Regions from separate parts of the Sutcliffiella sp. FSL R7-0096 genome, predicted to be linked through region 2. Evidence: a T-box and tRNA genes for the amino acid it is inferred to sense, from the RefSeq annotation. Region 2 holds a T-box; the other holds one or more tRNA genes.
What was found. A T-box is a leader RNA that pairs with one kind of tRNA and senses whether it is charged. The one in region 2 lies ahead of alaS (alanine--tRNA ligase), so its partner is inferred to be a tRNA-Ala.
Positions count from the first base shown of each region.

Region 1: it has a tRNA-Ala gene. The T-box ahead of alaS (alanine--tRNA ligase) is inferred to sense a tRNA for this amino acid. The anticodon was not compared.

Region 1 covers NZ_CP152003.1:3,936,084-3,939,458, forward strand. The annotation lists tRNA gene MKY77_RS20160 (tRNA-Ser) at 1-35, opposite strand, end outside; tRNA gene MKY77_RS20165 (tRNA-Asn) at 41-115, opposite strand; tRNA gene MKY77_RS20170 (tRNA-Ile) at 136-212, opposite strand; tRNA gene MKY77_RS20175 (tRNA-Gly) at 220-293, opposite strand; tRNA gene MKY77_RS20180 (tRNA-His) at 301-373, opposite strand; tRNA gene MKY77_RS20185 (tRNA-Thr) at 397-472, opposite strand; tRNA gene MKY77_RS20190 (tRNA-Phe) at 511-583, opposite strand; tRNA gene MKY77_RS20195 (tRNA-Asp) at 606-681, opposite strand; tRNA gene MKY77_RS20200 (tRNA-Met) at 685-761, opposite strand; tRNA gene MKY77_RS20205 (tRNA-Ser) at 943-1,035, opposite strand; tRNA gene MKY77_RS20210 (tRNA-Ile) at 1,051-1,127, opposite strand; tRNA gene MKY77_RS20215 (tRNA-Met) at 1,132-1,208, opposite strand; tRNA gene MKY77_RS20220 (tRNA-Ala) at 1,371-1,443, opposite strand; tRNA gene MKY77_RS20225 (tRNA-Pro) at 1,464-1,540, opposite strand; tRNA gene MKY77_RS20230 (tRNA-Arg) at 1,545-1,621, opposite strand; tRNA gene MKY77_RS20235 (tRNA-Leu) at 1,659-1,747, opposite strand; tRNA gene MKY77_RS20240 (tRNA-Gly) at 1,756-1,830, opposite strand; tRNA gene MKY77_RS20245 (tRNA-Leu) at 1,847-1,927, opposite strand; tRNA gene MKY77_RS20250 (tRNA-Lys) at 1,936-2,011, opposite strand; tRNA gene MKY77_RS20255 (tRNA-Thr) at 2,016-2,091, opposite strand; tRNA gene MKY77_RS20260 (tRNA-Val) at 2,127-2,202, opposite strand; rRNA gene rrf (5S ribosomal RNA) at 2,212-2,328, opposite strand; rRNA gene MKY77_RS20270 (23S ribosomal RNA) at 2,451-3,375, opposite strand, start outside.
Region 2 covers NZ_CP152003.1:3,320,251-3,323,625, forward strand. The annotation lists gene alaS (alanine--tRNA ligase) at 1-2,056, opposite strand, end outside; T-box leader at 2,323-2,549, opposite strand; gene MKY77_RS17085 (AI-2E family transporter) at 2,596-3,375, opposite strand, start outside.

The DNA of each region.
Region 1 (3,375 bases), 620 kb from region 2:
CAGGGGCGCCTCTTCAGCCACTTGAGTACTTCCCCAGAGATGGCTCCACCAGTAGGATTCGAACCTACGACCCTTCGGTTAACAGCCGAATGCTCTACCGCTGAGCTATGGTGGAACGTCATTTTTTTTATAAAATGGTGGGCCTAAGTGGACTCGAACCACCGACCTCACGCTTATCAGGCGTGCGCTCTAACCAGCTGAGCTATAGGCCCACAAAAATGGAGCGGGTGATGGGAATCGAACCCACGACATCAGCTTGGAAGGCTGAGGTTTTACCATTAAACTACACCCGCTAAAAAGGGCGACTGATGGGAATCGAACCCACGAATGCCTGAACCACAATCAGGTGCGTTAACCACTTCGCCACAACCGCCATAATACTATTTAATTTAAGAATGGTGCCGGCGATAGGAGTCGAACCCACGACCTACTGATTACAAGTCAGTTGCTCTACCAACTGAGCTACACCGGCATTTAATGATGTTTTCTTCACTTTGTGAAAAAACAAAGTGGCTCGGGACGGAATCGAACCGCCGACACATGGATTTTCAGTCCATTGCTCTACCAACTGAGCTACCGAGCCAAACTATAATATTTTGAAAAAATGGCGGTCCCGACCGGGATCGAACCGGCGATCTCCTGCGTGACAGGCAGGCATGTTAACCGCTACACCACGGGACCATTTGGTTGCGGGGACAGGATTTGAACCTGCGACCTTCGGGTTATGAGCCCGACGAGCTACCGGACTGCTCCACCCCGCGATAATATTAATTAAGTTTAAAATTCTATGCTTATATATACCGACTGTCCCGTTCTCTGAAAGTGTGTGCAGAGTAGTCTGTCGACCGGTACAACTCGAAGCTTTTGCAAGAAGCCTATGCTCGTTGCTCCACCCCGCGATAATAATATAGAATCTATACTCACCATATTCTAAAGTTAATATGGCGGAGGAAGAGGGATTCGAACCCCCGCGGGCTTTGACACCCCTGTCGGTTTTCAAGACCGATCCCTTCAGCCGGACTTGGGTATTCCTCCGCGTATAGAAAGAACTGGTGGACCTTGTAGGACTCGAACCTACGACCGGACGGTTATGAGCCGTCTGCTCTAACCAGCTGAGCTAAAGGTCCTTTTTGGTAGCGGCGGAGGGGATCGAACCCCCGACCTCACGGGTATGAACCGTACGCTCTAGCCAGCTGAGCTACACCGCCAAAAAGTAAAAGTATTTCATTAGATTTACAGGCACCAATGTTACTGGTCTGTGTCCCTTCCTCTGCAAGCAAATTCAAGGATGCTAATCCGTCGGCACAACTCGGAGCAAATTCTTGAAGTAATGCTCGTCGCTACACCGCCAAAAAGTAAAAGTATTAAAGTGGAGCCTAGCGGGATCGAACCGCTGACCTCCTGCGTGCAAAGCAGGCGCTCTCCCAGCTGAGCTAAGGCCCCATATCAAGGGTAAATATTAATGGTCGGGAAGACAGGATTTGAACCTGCGACCCCTTGGTCCCAAACCAAGTGCTCTACCAAGCTGAGCTACTCCCCGATAATGGCGCGCCCGAGAGGACTCGAACCCCTAACCTTTTGATCCGTAGTCAAACGCTCTATCCAATTGAGCTACGGGCGCTTATAAATGAAAGTAATTTTGCTATTATAAAAAACTCTGGTGCCGAGGACCGGAATCGAACCGGTACGGTAGTCACCTACCGCAGGATTTTAAGTCCTGTGCGTCTGCCAGTTCCGCCACCCCGGCAAATCTGTTGGAGCGGAAGACGGGATTCGAACCCGCGACCCCCACCTTGGCAAGGTGGTGTTCTACCACTGAACTACTTCCGCTAATATAAAATTACAATGCGGGTGAAGGGACTCGAACCCCCACGTCAAAGACACTAGATCCTAAGTCTAGCGCGTCTGCCAATTCCGCCACACCCGCAAGATAAATGGTGTGCCATGAAGGACTCGAACCTTCGACCCTCTGATTAAAAGTCAGATGCTCTACCGACTGAGCTAATGGCACATAATGGTGCCGGCGATAGGAGTCGAACCCACGACCTACTGATTACAAGTCAGTTGCTCTACCAACTGAGCTACACCGGCATTATTGTTGATTTTTTCAATATGTGAAGAATTTATGGTGGAGGATGACGGGATCGAACCGCCGACCCCCTGCTTGTAAGGCAGGTGCTCTCCCAGCTGAGCTAATCCTCCATATTATCCGCCTGGCAACGTCCTACTCTCACAGGGGGAGATCCCCCAACTACCATCGGCGCTGAAGAGCTTAACTTCCGTGTTCGGTATGGGAACGGGTGTGACCTCTTCGCCATCATTACCAGACAAATAATATTATACAAAATTGAGAAAGAAAATCAAGAAGTTTTTCATCTTTTTTATTCCTTCAAAACTAGATAGTGTGTTCGTATCAAGATATTCATATCGTTCACTTATTTCATCATTGTTGGGTTAAGTCCTCGATCGATTAGTATTCGTCAGCTCCACATGTCGCCATGCTTCCACCTCGAACCTATCTACCTGATCATCTTTCAGGGATCTTACTTACCGAAGTAAAAGGAAATCTCATCTTGAGGGGGGCTTCATGCTTAGATGCTTTCAGCACTTATCCCGTCCGCACGTAGCTACCCAGCTATGCCTTTGGCAAGACAACTGGTACACCAGCGGTGCGTCCATCCCGGTCCTCTCGTACTAAGGACAGCTCCTCTCAAATTTCCTGCGCCCACGACGGATAGGGACCGAACTGTCTCACGACGTTCTGAACCCAGCTCGCGTACCGCTTTAATGGGCGAACAGCCCAACCCTTGGGACCGACTACAGCCCCAGGATGCGATGAGCCGACATCGAGGTGCCAAACCTCCCCGTCGATGTGGACTCTTGGGGGAGATAAGCCTGTTATCCCCGGGGTAGCTTTTATCCGTTGAGCGATGGCCCTTCCATGCGGAACCACCGGATCACTAAGCCCGACTTTCGTCCCTGCTCGACTTGTAGGTCTCGCAGTCAAGCTCCCTTGTGCCTTTACACTCTGCGAATGATTTCCAACCATTCTGAGGGAACCTTTGGGCGCCTCCGTTACTCTTTAGGAGGCGACCGCCCCAGTCAAACTGCCCACCTGACACTGTCTCCCAGCCCGATAAGGGCTGCGGGTTAGAATTTCAATACAGCCAGGGTAGTATCCCACCGACGCCTCCACCGAAGCTAGCGCTCCGGCTTCTCAGGCTCCTACCTATCCTGTACAAGCTGTACCAAAATTCAATATCAGGCTACAGTAAAGCTCCACGGGGTCTTTCCGTCCTGTCGCGGGTAACCTGCATCTTCACAGGTACTATAATTTCACCGAGTCTCTGGTTGAGACAGTGCCCAGATCGTTAC
Region 2 (3,375 bases):
ACACGATTTTGAATAGACCAATTTCAGAAGTATTCGGTACATGACATCCTCCGCAAAGCTCTAGGCTATATTCGCCAACTTGAACGACGCGCACGATATCCCCATACTTTTCACCGAATAATGCCATTGCCCCCATCGCTTTCGCTTCTGTTATGGACTTGTTTTCAATGACAACATTCATGCTAGCCCAGATCTTTTCGTTGACGATTGCTTCTATTTGCTCCATCTCTTCCTGTGTTACCTGACCAAAGTGTGAGAAGTCAAAACGAAGACGGTCTGCAGTAACCTGGGAACCAGCTTGGTTTACATGTGTGCCAAGCACATCTTTCAAAGCTTGGTGCAGAATGTGCGTAGCAGTGTGATTTTTGATGATTTGAGCACGGTTCTTTGCATGAACTTCTGCTTTTACCGTTTGCTCTCTTTTCAGCACACCTTCCTCTACAACGATGGTATGTAAATTTTGGCCGTTAGGAGCTTTTTGAACATCCTTCACAAATCCTCTTCCGGATTCGGTAACGATATATCCGTGATCAGCAATCTGCCCACCACTCTCGGCGTAGAAAGGTGTTTCTGACAAAATGACTTGTACCTCATCGCCGGTTTCAGCTGAATCTGCAAGCTCCCCATTTTTGACAATGACGGAGAGTGTTGTCTCTGCGGATAGTTGGTCATACCCAATAAAGCTGCTTTCGGAACGGACCTCCCCTAAAACTCCGGATTGGACCTGCATGGAGCTGGAATCTTGACGAGCGGAACGAGCACGATCCCGCTGGCCTTCCATCTCTTTTTCAAACCCTTCGTGATCAAGGGACATGCCCTGTTCTTCCACATACTCTTCTGTTAATTCCACCGGGAAACCGTACGTATCATAAAGGCGGAATGCGTCTGCACCGGAAACGACTGTTCTGCCTTCCTCTTTCGCTTTTGCTATGACGGTCGAAAGGATTGCCAAACCATCATTTAGTGTTTCATGGAATCGCTCTTCTTCTGTTTTTACTACACGCTGGATGAAATCCTGTTTTTCTTTTACTTCTGGGTAGAAATCCACCATGATTTCCGCTACTACTGGCACAAGCTCATACATAAATGGACGGTTGATGCCAAGTTGTTTTGCGTAACGAACAGCTCTTCTTAAAAGGCGACGAAGAACATAGCCACGTCCTTCATTAGAAGGTAGGGCACCGTCACCAACTGCAAATGTCACCGTGCGGATATGGTCAGCAATTACTTTAAATGCCGTATCTTTTTCCTCGTTTGTTCTATACTTTTCACCAGATATTTTTTCAGTCGCTTGTATGATTGGAATGAAAAGGTCTGTATCAAAGTTTGTCGGTACATCTTGGATAACAGATACCATACGCTCAAGGCCCATACCTGTATCAATATTCTTCTTTGGAAGCGGTGTGTAGGTATGATCTGGATTGTGGTTGAACTCTGAGAATACAAGGTTCCAAATTTCGAGATAGCGTTCGTTCTCTCCTCCTGGATATAGTTCCGGATCATTTTGATCGTTCCCATAGCTTTCACCACGGTCATAGAATATTTCCGTATTTGGTCCACTTGGACCTTCACCGATGTCCCAGAAGTTACCCTCGAGTCGGATAATTCTTTCTGCAGGAACACCAATCACTTCATTCCAATACTGATATGCTTCCTCATCTTCAGGATGGATGGTGACAGAGAGTTTTTCCTGGTCAAAGCCGATCCATTTTTCACTTGTAAGGAACTCCCACGCCCAGTCGATTGCTTCTTTCTTGAAGTACTCTCCGATGGAGAAGTTACCAAGCATTTCAAAGAAAGTATGATGACGGGCAGTTTTCCCGACGTTTTCTATATCATTCGTGCGGATGGATTTTTGTGCATTACAAATTCGGGGATTTGCCGGAATGACACGTCCATCAAAGTATTTTTTTAATGTAGCCACTCCACTGTTGATCCATAAAAGGGAAGGATCTTCGTGTGGGACAAGTGATGCGCTAGGTTCAACCGCATGTCCTTTTTCTTTGAAGAAATCTAGGAACATTTGTCGTACTTGAGCGGATGTTAGATGTTTCATGTGATTTTCCTCCTTTAATTGTTACTGTCAATACTCCTGTTTCCTTACGTTCCAAGTGTTAAGCTTTCCACGGGGCGGTGCTTGAGCCTGGTCATTTCATTGAAGGCCATTCAAATTTCTAATGATTTGTTTTACACCGCAAGCTTCCGCAACCGGCTTCGCTTATCCAGAGGGCGACCTTTAGCCTCCCGATGGAGTCACACACCTTTCATTACAGTCAACAGGGGGACTTTGTTTCAAGAAAACAAAAAACTCCCGTCCCTAATAACAGGGACGAGAGTGTTCTCGCGGTACCACCCTGATTATGACAGAAAAGTTCCGTCATCTCTCAGATTGCTTTAACGGTGCAAACCGGCAGGATTTTACCCTGCTCTCCGGATTAGCTTTCCATTACCCTTCATCCTGGAATTCTTTCAGCCGTGGAATTCCTCTCTAAGTGAGCAATGCTCGTCAGGATGGACTGTAACGTACTCAGATCCTTCTTTGAATTGGTTTATGTAGCTAGTATGTTTCGATTATATGCAACAGAAAGACGGTTGTCAATGTTTGATGAAATGAGCAGTAAGATGGGTCAAAGTGACCTTTAACACAGCAAATACCGGTACTGCTAATATCAATCCAATCACTCCCGCCACCTCTCCTCCTATCAAGAGGGCCAAAATGATGAATACAGGATGGATATGCAAGCTTTTTCCTACGATGAGAGGAGATAAAATGTTGCCCTCTATAAATTGAAGTCCAAATATGACGATAATGACGAGAATCACCATTTTCACTGACATAGTCGCGGCGATAATCACAGCCGGGAAAGCCCCTATTATCGGGCCAAAATAAGGGATGATATTGGTGATTCCGATAATAACGCCAAGAACTAAAGCATACTTCATACCACTTAACCAGAGGGCTACCGTTGCTAAAAAGCCAATAATCAGGCAAACAGTAAGCTGTCCTCTTATATAGCTACCTAAAGAGATGTCCACATCTTTTAAAAAGGCGAGCCCCGGCTCCCGCCATTTTCTAGGTGTAAGATACCAGACAAGTTTCTTGACCTGATCGTAATCCTTCAACAGATAAAATACTATAAATGGGATGACAATCAGAATGAAGATGGAATTTAATATTCCTTTCATTCCTGCTACTACCCTTGTTAAAAGATTAGACAGCATCGCTTCGAATTCACCAAAAGTCTGATCTACCCTTTCATGGATTCCGTCAGGCCAACTAGAGGTGGAGCTATGAATTTGTTTGATCCAACCACTATATGTTTGAGCAAGTCGTGGAAAATTGTCGGAAAGCTCCCACAGTTGGTCAATGATGAC